DNA from 4 places in the Nonomuraea sp. NPDC000554 genome. Region 4 is predicted to be linked to each of the others. Evidence: riboswitches for the same ligand, from Rfam matches in the RefSeq annotation. Region 4 holds a riboswitch; each other region holds the start of a gene.

Region 1 (2,798 bases), on a different contig from region 4:
GTCTCCGGATCGGGCCGGATCCGGACACCTTCAACTTTCTCGGTTGACCTCCTCTCCGGCCTGAAGTGAAGGCCGGAGCGCTGGCCCGCAACTTGGTAGATCCTTTACGCTCTCTCTCCATGAGAGATCTCGCCTGGGGTATCGCCGCCACCGGTGGCATCGCGCGGACCGTGGGCGCGGTCATCGCGGCGGAGCCGGGGATGCGGGTGGCGGCCGTCGGCTCGCGTGACCTCGACAGGGCGGCGGCGCTGGCGTCCACGCTGGGCGCCGAGTCGGCCTACGGGTCGTACGCGGAGCTGTGCGCCGACCCGGCCGTCGACGCCGTGTACGTGGCCACGCCGCACGCCCAGCACCTGGAGGTGGCCGAGGCCGCGATCGCGGCGGGCAAGGCGGTGCTGTGCGAGAAGCCGCTCGCGGCCACCGTCGCCGACGCCGAGCGGATGGTGCGGCTGGCCCGGGAGGCCGGGGTCTTCCTGATGGAAGCGATGTGGATGCGGTTCAACCCGCTCATCCAGCGGATCGCCGGCGACCCCCGGTTCGGCGAGATCCGGTCGGTGCAGGCGTCGTTCGGGTTCGTCTTGCCCTACGACCGGGCGCACCGGCTGTGGGCGCCCGAGCTGGGCGGGGGTGCGCTGCTCGACCTGGGGATCTACCCGTTCGGGCTGGCCCAGCTGCTGCTGGGGATGCCGTCGGAGCTGCAGGTGACGGGCTCGCTGGCGCCTTCGGGCGTCGACGCGGAGGTCGGCGGGGTGCTGTTGTATCCGGGCGGCAGGCGGGCGCTGGTGGAGGCGTCGTTACTGGGGTCGTATCCGAACGCGGCCTACGTCGTGGGCACCGGGATGCGGGCGCAGATCGACGCGCCGTTCTGGGCGCCGCGCCGGGTGGTGCTGTCGGGGCCGTCGATGGAGGACGAGGTCCACGTCCTGGAGCCGGGCGAGAGCGGCTACGTCGGTGAGCTGCGCGAGGTGCGGGCGGCGCTAGCAGAGGGACGCACTGAGAGCCAAGTCATAACCCTTGACGATTCCCTTGCCATGATGGGGCTTCTGGCGGACGCTAGGCGGCAACTCTCCTAGCTGGGCATTTATGCACTTGTAATCTGCTTGCCCCATGTATTACCTTCTAGGGCATTCGAGGCGTAACGTCCGGTTTGTCCGGTTCGTCGCCTGCCCATCGCAAGACACATCACAGGACCCCCTGTGACCGCTGAATCCGCCTCGCGCGGAACCGGGGACCCACGTTCCTTGGGGTGAATCGGCACGTCAGTGCCGTAGGACAGCTTCCACGTCCGAACCCGTCAGCTAACCCGGTAAGCGGCATGGAAGCAAGGAGTATCCCCGAACGATGGCCATGCACCGACTTGCTCGTGCCCCGAAGTTCAGCTACGCCCGCGCCGCTCTCGGCGCGACCGTCATCGCCGCCGCGATCGCCGCACCCACGGCCGCCAACGCCCAGACCACCCCCTCCGCCGCGCTGACCCACCAGCACTCGCAGGTGCGCCCGGCCGACCACGAGCGGAGCGGCAAGGTCAAGGTCACGGCCGCGCAGGTGCTCTCCCTCGCCAAGGCGCAGATCGGCACCTCCGAGAACGCCATGGGCGGCGGCACCAAGTTCCAGAAGTGGTACGCCGCCTCGGCGCGCGCCGCCGAGACCATCCAGCGCGACGGCGGCACCAGGGCCGACTACATCAACGCCGCCTGGTGCTCGATGTTCGTCTCCTGGATCGGCGACAAGACGGGCCTCGGCGCCTCCATCGGCTCCGACGCCTACACCGTCGAGCACGCCAAGTGGTTCAAGCACAACGACCACTGGGGCACCGCGCCCAAGCCCGGCGCCGTCGTCTTCTTCGCCTGGAGCGGCAGCAAGAGCCTGGACGACATCAACCACGTCGGCTTCGTCGTCAAGGCCAACGGTGACGGCACGATCTCCACCATCGAGGGCAACACCGGCAACGGCGTCGTCGAGCAGCGGGTCCGTCCCACGTCTCAGGTCGTCGGCTACGGCTACCCCGACTACGCGGCCTGAGCCCCCTCCCCCACCATCCCCCCACTCTCCCCATCCCCCTGCCCGCGAAGCGCGCGCCCACTCCCCTCGGGCGCGCGCTTCGCGGGCTCTCACGGTTGCCCGGACCGAAAGGTCTCGGCAAGACTTCGACTCCGCTGTCGATGCGCGCCACGCGCGTTCGACGCTGCTACGAGGCCGCACCCTCGACCGAAGGAGACGCGAAGTGAAGTTCATGATCGTGGGCAAGGCGAACGAGCAGACCGAGGCCGGGGTGCTGCCCAGCCAGGAGTACGTCGACAAGATGATCGAGTACAACGAGGCCCTGGCCAAGGCGGGAGTCCTGCTGGCCGCCGAGGGCCTCTACCCGAGCTCGCACGGCGCGCAGATCTCCTACAGCGACGGCAAGGCCACCGTGATCGACGGCCCGTTCGCCGAGGCCAAGGAGCTCATCGCCGGCTTCTGGCTGATCCAGGTGAAGTCGCGCGAGGAGGCCCTGGAGTGGGCGCTGCGGCTGCCCGTCCCGCCCGGCGGCAACGGCATCGGGCTGGACGTCTGGCAGGTGTTCGACCCGTCCGACCTGCCGGAGGAGTCGATGACCCCCGAGGCCGCCCAGCGGGAGGCGGACCTGCGCGAACTCCTGAGGGACAAGCGCGAGTTCTGACCTCCGGCCGTTGCGGCGCTCGGTCGCGGACTGCTCTGATATGCGGGTGACGGGTTCTGACACACACCGCGCGATCGAGGCGGTCTGGCGGATCGAGGCCGCCCGGCTGATAGCCGGGCTGGCCCGGATGATGCGC
Region 2 (2,798 bases), on a different contig from region 4:
CCGATCAGCGGGCGCGGCGGCAAGGGCCTGTTCCTCTACCTGGCTCTCGACCGCGGCCGCGCCAACCTGGCCCTGGCCCGCCACCAGCTTCGCGCCATCGAGGAGAAGCTGGAGGTCTGAAAAGCTCGACGGCTTGCGCCCAGTGCGGGTGGGCGCAAGCCGTCGTCAGGTGTGTCCGCGATCCCCTGATCCGCGGGCCCCTTGAGGGTGGGTTCCCGATGAGCCCGCGGTCCCCGTGTCCGCGGGCTCCCGAGGTTCAGCGTCGGATGAGCCTGCGGATCCGGTCGCGGCCCATCACCAGGCCGCCACCGACCAGGGCCAGGCCGCCGGCCACGACCGCGCCGGTCACGCCGCTCGACGCGCCCGAGGCGGGCTCGCTCTCGGCAGAGGCGGCCTGCGGATGCACGTCGGCCACGTTGGCCACAGCGGCCACAGCGGCCTTGGGCTCGGCGGCTGCGGGCGCGGGCGCGGCGGGAGCGGGCTCGCTCTTGTCCGCCGTGTCCTTCTTGACGAGGACGGTCGGCGGCTTGGCCGGGTGCTTGTCCACGCGGGACCAGGCGCCGGACGAGTACGCCACCGGGTAGTTCTTCTTGCCGGGGCCGGAACCCCACTTGGTGATGACGTACTTGATCTTGATGTGGCCCTCGCCACCGACGCCGTCCACGCCCAGCGTGCTGCTGTTGAACGAGCCGCCGGTCAGGTAGGCGAACGTCTTGGCGTCCAGGTCGAGCATGACACCGCTGTTGGAGGGGACGCCGGGGCCGCGGTCGCCGACGAAGAACGGCGCCTTCTTGTCCTTGTAGACGACGTAGCCCTCGGTCATCAGCGGCCAGCTCGGGCTGGCGACGAGCCCCTTCTGCATGGGCTTGCCGCTGGCGGGCAGACCGGTGTCTCCGGCGCGGCCGGAGGAGTCGTCCCAGAAGTAGGACGCGGTGGTGCCGCCCTTGAGCAGAGGCTGCTTGTCGTAGGGGGTGTCGGCGTGTGCGGGGGATCCGGCGCCGATGGCCACCGCACCGAACGCGGCGGCGGCGATAGCGGCAAACGAGCGCATGCCAAGACGTACAGACATGAAGTCAAAGAGTCCTTTGTGAGGGTACGGGGAAGCAGCGCTCCCAAGGGCGTAGCCGGGCGGGTATGCCGAAACGGTCGCTACGCGGAGCGCTGGAAGTTCAGGGGAAGGGGGGCCGCTCTCAGTCGGCGGCGGGTGACACTACGCGGGCTGGGGGTACGACGCGGTGAACCATCAGGTAGGTTGTCCTCTCCATCTCGCCTACCGGGTTAGCTGACGGGTTCGGGCGTGGAGATGCCCTACCGACGCACTTGTCGGATTCACCCCAAAGAGATGGGTCCCCGGTTCCCGCGGGCGCGGGATTCGACGTCAGCCAGCCGCCTCTTCCTTGTGAAGGGCCAGGTCACTAGCTGATAACACCAGGACTGTACCCAAGAAAACGGACAAGGGCAAAGGTAACCCCATAAAACGGGCGAAGATCTACCTTTTACGACATAGCAGGCAAAAGAAAAGGAGGGCACGGCCCATGCCGTACCCTCCCGAACAGTCCGGTCTCAGCCGCCGCTCTTCCGCCTGAACGAACGCTTGCTCGAAGCCGGCCCGTGGGCCCCGTGAATCTTGGAAGGGTCGGCGCCCCTGCCACCCGCGCCCGACCCGGCCTGCTGGCTGCGCTTACGCTCCAGCGCCTCGCGGAACTTGCGCTTCAACTCGTCCTCGGGGGTTTCGCTGACTTCCGGCTCCGGTGTTTCCGCCATGAGGACCTCCTGGTGTTTGGGACACACACAGCTTCGCACGGCGCGGCTCACGCCGCGAAACCGGCCTCCGCCCGCTCCTCACGGACGATGGGCCGCAGCCGCCCGCCCGGCAGGGCCACCAGCGCGGCCAGCGCCACCAGCGCCCCCGCCACCCCCAGCGACGGGATGACCACCGAGGCGGCCGAGGCGTGCGCGGCGGCCAGCCCGTGCAGCGGCGCCTCGGTCGAGATGACCGAGGCGTAGGCGGTGCCGGCCAGCGCCAGCGCGACCGAGCCGCCGATCTGGCGGAAGAACGTCAGATTGGCCGAGGCCGTGCCGAGGTACCGGGGCGGCACCGACTGCTGCACGGCCACCGTCAGCCCCGACAGCATCGGCCCCATGCCGAGGCCGATGAGCACCATCCACCCCGCCAGCAGCCAGCCGGGCGTGTCGACGGCCAGGTTCAGGCAGAGCAGCGTGCCCGCCACCATCAGGAACGGCGCGGCCACGAGCCAGGGCTTGTAGACGCGGGTCCTGGTCATCAGCGCCCCCATGACCATGCTGCCGACCACCATCGCCAGGGTCAGCGGGTAGATCCGCAGCCCCGACTGGGTCGCGCTGAGCCCGAGCGCCTCCTGGAAGTACCTGGGCAGGAAGACGACCCCGGCGAACATGCAGAACGCGGTGCAGAACGAGGTCACGTTGACCAGCGTGTAGGTGCGGTTGCCGAACAGGTGCATCGGCATGATCGGCGCCACCGCCCGCCGCTCGACCACCACGAACACCACCAGCAACAGCGCCGCCAGCGCGATCGGCGCCACCACGGCCGCACTGGTCCACGTGTTGCCGTCCAGCCCCTTCTCGGTCAGGCCGACGAGCAGAGCGCCGATCGCCACGCTGAAGACGGCGATCCCCAGGTAGTCGGGACGCTCGCCGCCCGTCCCCCGGTGGTACGGCAGGTGCAGCACCACGATCGCGATCAGCACCAGCCCGAGCGGCACGTTCACATAGAACGACCACCGCCAGCTCGCGTGGTCGGTGAACAGCCCGCCCAG
Region 3 (2,798 bases), on a different contig from region 4:
TTTCGGGTTCGCTGTCGTCGTGTTGTTCCCGCAGGCGGCGGCCAGCAGGACCGCTGCGGCGGGGAGGAATAGCCAGGCTCGGTGCATCGCACATCGTCCCTTTCGAGTGTGCCGGCCCCCGGTGCTGGTAAGAAAGGTAGTTTACTACCAGCGTTGTTGGCTAGAGTTTGCCTGGAGGAGGACGTCACATGCGGGGTGAGCTGGGTAATCCGCGGTTGCTGCGGGTGCTGAACGAGCGCCGTCTGCTCGACCACCTTCACGAGCACGGCCCCGCGTCGCGGGCCGACCTGGCCAAGATCACCGGGCTGTCCAAGCCCACGGTCTCGGCCGCGCTCGCCGGGCTGGAAGAGGACGGCCTGGTGCACCTGGTCGGCGAGGTGTCGGGCAGGCCGGGGCCGGTGACCTCGCTCTACGACATGAACGCGGCGTCCGCGCACGTGGCGGGCGTCGACATCGGCCGCGACTGGATCAGGGTGGCGGTGGCGGACCTGCGCGGCACGTTCGCCGGCCGCACCGACGGCCGCAACACCGCGCGCAGCTCGGCCGAGCTGGCCGTGCTGGTGGGCGACCTGGCCAGGGCCGCGGCCGAGAAGGCCGAGCTCGACTGGTCCTCGATCACCTGCGCGGTCGTCGGCTCGCCCGGCGTGTACGACCCGGCGCTCGGACGCCTGGAGTTCGCCCCCAACCTGCCGGGGCCCGACCTGGCCGAACGGCTGCGCTCGGCGCTGGAGGTCGATCTCGTCATCGAGAACGACATCAACCTGGCGGCCGTGGGCGAGCACGTCTACGGCGAGGGGCAGGGCAAGGCGAACTTCGCGCTGGTCTCCATCGGCACCGGGGTGGGCATGGGGATCGTGGTCAACGGCGAGCTGTACGTCGGGGCGCGGGGCGCCGCCGGCGAGGTGTCGTACGTCCCCGCGGCCGAGGATCCGATCCCGTCCGACGACGCGCTGGCGCACGGCGCCACCGAGGCCGTGGCCGCCGCGCCCGGCGTGGTGCGGGCCGCCCGCGCGGCCGGGCTCGACCTCGCCACGGCCAAGGAGGTGTTCTCCGCCGCCGCGACCGGCGATCCGGTGGCCCGCTCGGTCGTGGAGGCCGAGGGGCGGCGGATCGGCGGCCTGCTGGTGGCGGTGGCGGCGGTGCTCGACCCCGAGGTGATCGTGCTGAGCGGCGGCGTCGGGCGCAACCTCGACCTGCTCGGGGCCGCGATCGAGAGCCGCGTGGCCGAGCTGGGGCCGCTGCGTCCGGTGGTGGTGGCGAGCGCGCTGGGCGACAGCGGCGTCCTGCTCGGCGCTGTCGCCCACGCGCGCGCCCGCGCCTGGGACCTCATCTTCGACGCTCGCCGGGGATGAGGCCGCTACGGGTCAGAACGTCGCTGTCGGCATGGCAGGGGCCGGTGTGGCGCGCTGCTTGCTGATCTCCTTCCAGAGCTTGACGCCCTTGGGGTCGGGACGGACGGCGCCGACGAAGGAGTCCTTGCGCCAGTCCGACAGCTGCTCCTCCTTCACGACGTCGCCCGTGTGCGGGGCGTGGACCATGTATCCGGGGCGGGAGATCATGCCCACGTGGCCGAGGCCGTGGAAGAAGACCAGGTCACCGGGTTTGAGGTGGTTCCAGCTGATCTTCTTGGAGAAGGCGTTGTACTGCTCGGCGGCGGTGCGCGGGAGCTCGATCCCCGCCTTCCCGTACGCCCGGAGCATGAGCCCGGAGCAGTCGTAGCCGCTGTCGCTCGTCCCTCCCCAGACGTAGGGGATGCCGCGCTTCTTCATGGCGAACTTGAGGGCGACCTTCCAGGCGGGGGTCGGGGTCTTCTTGATCTGGAGCTGCTTGAGCTGAGAGCCGGTGAGGGTGGTGGTGGGAGAGGAACTGGGGATGCTGTCGGGGGTGTCGGAGTCGGCGTTGGCAGGGGAGGCGAGGGCCATTCCGGCGGCTGTTGCTCCCAGGACGACGAGGACGGCGATGCGAGACAGGGGAGTGTCCTTCCATCTGGCCGACCGGGTTAGCTGACGGGCTCGGGCCTGGAAGTAGCCCTACGGCGATGCCGACTCGCCCCAGGTGAAGTGGGTCCCCGGCTCCACGCAGCCGTTGCGTGGATTAGGCCTGACGGACTCTAACGAAACGGTCAAAAGGTCGCAAATAGCTTAAAACGGACCGTCCGGACAGTGAGACGGTGTGTTCGTCAGCCGAGACGAGCCGGTAAGGTACCGTCCATGGAGTCGCGTAACATCCGCCTGGCGGTCATTCCTGGCGACGGCATCGGCGCCGAGGTCGTGGCAGAGGGGCTGAAGGTCCTCGAAGCGGTCGGAGTCAAGCTGGAGCCCACCCACTACGACCTGGGTGCCGCCCGCTACCACCGAACCGGCGAGACGCTCCCCGACTCCGTGCTCGAAAAGCTGCGCGGCTACGACGCGATCCTGCTCGGCGCCGTCGGCGACCCCAGTGTCCCGCCGGGCATCCTGGAGCGCGACCTGCTGCTCCGCCTGCGCTTCGCGTTCGACCACTACGTGAACCTGCGCCCGGTCAAGCTCTTCCCCGGCGTCGAGACCCCGCTGGCCGACACGCCGACCGAGAACATCGACATGATCGTGATCCGCGAGGGCACCGAGGGTCTGTACGCGGGCACCGGCGGCGTCATGCGCCGCGGCACCCCGTACGAGATCGCCACCCAGGAGTCGCTCAACACCGCCTACGGCGTGGAGCGCGTGGTGCGGTACGCCTTCGAGAAGGCCAAGTCGCGCCCGCGCAAGCAACTCAGCCTCATCCACAAGACGAACGTGCTGACCTTCGCCGGCGACCTG
Region 4 (2,798 bases):
GCTCGGCCCCGGCTCGACCGAGGAGCCGGGTTTCACCGCCAAGTCCGCCCGCCAGCAGCAGGAGAAGGAGGCCATCGCGCGCCAGGCCGCCCAGCTCGTCAGGCCCGGCACCGCGGTGGCCCTGTCGGCAGGCACCACCACCTGGGCGCTGGCCCGTCACCTCATCGGCGTGCCCGACCTCACGGTCATCACCAACTCGATCCCGGTGGCCGAGGTCTTCCACCGCAACCCGCGCGCCGACCGCACGGTCGTGCTGACGGGCGGCGTCCGCACTCCGTCCGACGCGCTCGTCGGCCCGGTCGCGGTGGCCGCGATCCGCCGCCTGCACGTCGACACGCTCTTCCTCGGAGTGCACGGGATGAGCGTCCGCGCCGGGTTCACCACGCCGAACCTGCTGGAGTCCGAGACCGACAGAGAGCTGGTGGCCGCGGCGCACCGGCTGGTCGTCCCCGCCGACCACACGAAGTGGAACACCGTCGGCATCAGCACGATCGCCGAGCTGACCGAGGCCGACGTGGTCATCAGCGACGCCGGGCTGTCCGAGGACGCACGCTTGGAACTGGCCGAACGGGCCGGAGAACTGATCATCGCGGAGGGCTCGCAGTGAAGCGCACCATCACCCATCTGGCCGACGGCCGAGAGCTGATCTACTTCGACCGGCGCGACGACGCCGACAGGAGCGCGATCGACCGGCGGCCGCTCGACCCCAGGCCGGTGGCGTCCGAGCTCCGTTACGACCCGCTGACCGAGGAGTGGATCGCGATCGCGGGGCACCGGCAGACGCGCACCTTCCTGCCTCCCGCCGACGAGTGCCCGCTGTGCCCGTCGACCGACACGCGGGCCTCGGAGATTCCGGCGCGCGACTACGACGTGGTGGTGTTCGAGAACCGCTTCCCCTCCTTTTCCGGAAATTTCGGTACTTACGGTGAGGTGGGCGGACTGAGCGAAGTACGGCCGGGAGTGGGACGGTGCGAGGTCGTGTGCTTCACGTCCGATCACTCCTCGTCGTTCTCCCGCCTGTCCGACTCCCAGGTCGAGCTGGTCATGGAGGCCTGGGCCGACCGGACGGCCGAGCTGTCGGCCATCGACGGCGTGGAGCAGGTGTTCTGCTTCGAGAACCGCGGCGAGGAGATCGGCATCACGCTCCCCCACCCGCACGGCCAGATCTACGCCTACCCGTACGTGACCCCACGCACCAAGCTCCAGCTCGCGGCCGCCTCACGCCACCCGGGCGGCAACCTGTTCGCCGACGTGCTGGCCGCCGAGCGGGCGGAGGGGACCCGCGTGGTCGCCTCGAACGAGCTGTGGACCGCGTTCGTGCCCGCCGCCGCCCGCTGGCCGTTCGAGGTGCACGTGTATCCGCACCGGCAGGTGCCCGACCTGGCGGCGCTGTCGGAGGAGGAGCGGGCCGCGTTCGCGCCCCTGTACACCTCGGTGCTGCGGGCACTGGACGGGCTGTTCGGCGTGGCGATGCCGTACATCTCGGCCTGGCACCAGGCGCCGGTGCGGCAGCAGCGCGAGCTGGCCTACCTGCACCTGGAGTTGTTCAGCATCAGGCGCGCGCCCGGCAAGCTGAAGTACCTGGCGGGCTCGGAGTCGGCGATGGGGGCGTTCGTCAACGACGTGCTGCCTGAGGAGGCGGCACGCATGCTTCGATCACAGGTAGATCACTAATTGATTTCCGATTGAGGTCGCATGACCTTGGTTTTACTACTAACATCCCTTTTGCACCGGCCGTAACAGCCGTTGCCGCCTAATCCCGGGCGCGTTGCCCGGGAGCCGGGGACCCACCGCAACCGGGGTGAATCCACTTCGGTGGTAGGGACATCACTCCTGCCCGAACCCGTCAGCTAACCCGGCCGGCAGAGGGAGAGGAACACGTACGTGGCGGCTGCGTCCCCCGCGAGTCTGGCCATCGCTCTCGTCACCGCCGCCTCCGCGGCCTTCAGCCCGGCCGTCGCCTCGGCCGCGCCCAAACCCACGGAGGCGCAGCTGCGCGCCGAGCTCAAGAAGCTCAACGCGAAAGTCGACAAGCTCATCGAGAGCTACAACCTCAAGCGCGTCGAGCTGGCCAAGGCGCGACAGGACGCGGAGGGGGCCAGGAAACGGCTCGCCACCGCCGACCAGACGCTGGCCACGGCCCAGAGGCGGGTCTCCGAGCTCATCCAGCTGCGCTACCAGAACGGCGATCCGTCCTTCCTGCTGCCCACCGACGGCGGCGCCGCCGCCGTCCTCGAACAGCTCACCAGCGAGCAGCAGGCCATCGTGCAGAGCGTCGCCAGCGCCCGCGACGAGAAGAAGCGCGCCTCCGACGAGGCCGCCGCGCTCGAGTCCAAGATCCGCACGGACACGGCGGACGTCGCCAAGCAGCGCGACGGCGCCCAGGACGTCATCAAGGACATCCAGAAGAAGCTCACGCAACTCGTCCCGACAGGACCGGGCCGGCGCTCCGACGGCAGCTGGGCGCCCGAGTTGCCCTCCGGCTCCGACAACATCACCGCCCGCATGCGGGTGATCCGAGGGCTGATCGAGAAGAACTTCGCGCTGCCGTTCGAGGTGGGGTGCTTCAGGTCGGGATCGAGCGGCGAGCACCCCCTCGGCCGGGCCTGCGACTTCATGATGAGCACCGGCGGCACCATGCCGAGCAGCGTCAACAACGCCCTGGGCGACCACATCGCCGCCTGGGCCCTGCAGAACAAGGCCAAGCTCGGCGTGAAGTACGTCATCTGGAAGCAGCGCATCAACCAGGGCTCGGGCTGGGAAGCCATGTCGGACCGCGGCAGCATCACCGAGAACCA

The links. Region 4 has a riboswitch for cyclic di-AMP ahead of ABT294_RS38865 (coiled-coil domain-containing protein). Riboswitches for the same ligand answer to the same signal wherever they lie in the genome.
Region 1: linked by a shared signal. The riboswitch ahead of ABT294_RS44680 (CHAP domain-containing protein) and the one ahead of ABT294_RS38865 (coiled-coil domain-containing protein) in region 4 are both predicted to bind cyclic di-AMP.
Region 2: linked by a shared signal. The riboswitch ahead of ABT294_RS24900 (hypothetical protein) and the one ahead of ABT294_RS38865 (coiled-coil domain-containing protein) in region 4 are both predicted to bind cyclic di-AMP.
Region 3: linked by a shared signal. The riboswitch ahead of ABT294_RS23780 (C40 family peptidase) and the one ahead of ABT294_RS38865 (coiled-coil domain-containing protein) in region 4 are both predicted to bind cyclic di-AMP.

The regions. Positions count from the first base shown of each region.
Region 1 is NZ_JBEPDC010000037.1:100,869-103,666, reverse strand. Features, by position in the region: gene ABT294_RS44690 (aldo/keto reductase) at 1-47, shown strand, start outside; gene ABT294_RS44685 (Gfo/Idh/MocA family protein) at 120-1,073, shown strand; cyclic di-AMP (ydaO/yuaA leader) riboswitch at 1,192-1,328, shown strand; gene ABT294_RS44680 (CHAP domain-containing protein) at 1,342-2,022, shown strand; gene ABT294_RS44675 (YciI family protein) at 2,234-2,662, shown strand; gene ABT294_RS44670 (RNA polymerase sigma factor) at 2,703-2,798, shown strand, end outside.
Region 2 is NZ_JBEPDC010000013.1:192,488-195,285, reverse strand. Features, by position in the region: gene ABT294_RS24905 (hypothetical protein) at 1-120, shown strand, start outside; gene ABT294_RS24900 (hypothetical protein) at 257-1,069, opposite strand; cyclic di-AMP (ydaO/yuaA leader) riboswitch at 1,253-1,388, opposite strand; gene ABT294_RS24895 (DUF5302 domain-containing protein) at 1,564-1,764, opposite strand; gene ABT294_RS24890 (MDR family MFS transporter) at 1,812-2,798, opposite strand, start outside.
Region 3 is NZ_JBEPDC010000012.1:242,009-244,806, forward strand. Features, by position in the region: gene ABT294_RS23770 (sugar ABC transporter substrate-binding protein) at 1-87, opposite strand, end outside; gene ABT294_RS23775 (ROK family transcriptional regulator) at 189-1,352, shown strand; gene ABT294_RS23780 (C40 family peptidase) at 1,365-1,922, opposite strand; cyclic di-AMP (ydaO/yuaA leader) riboswitch at 1,975-2,111, opposite strand; gene ABT294_RS23785 (3-isopropylmalate dehydrogenase) at 2,211-2,798, shown strand, end outside.
Region 4 is NZ_JBEPDC010000028.1:27,138-29,935, forward strand. Features, by position in the region: gene ABT294_RS38855 (DeoR/GlpR family DNA-binding transcription regulator) at 1-607, shown strand, start outside; gene galT (galactose-1-phosphate uridylyltransferase) at 604-1,674, shown strand; cyclic di-AMP (ydaO/yuaA leader) riboswitch at 1,741-1,879, shown strand; gene ABT294_RS38865 (coiled-coil domain-containing protein) at 1,885-2,798, shown strand, end outside.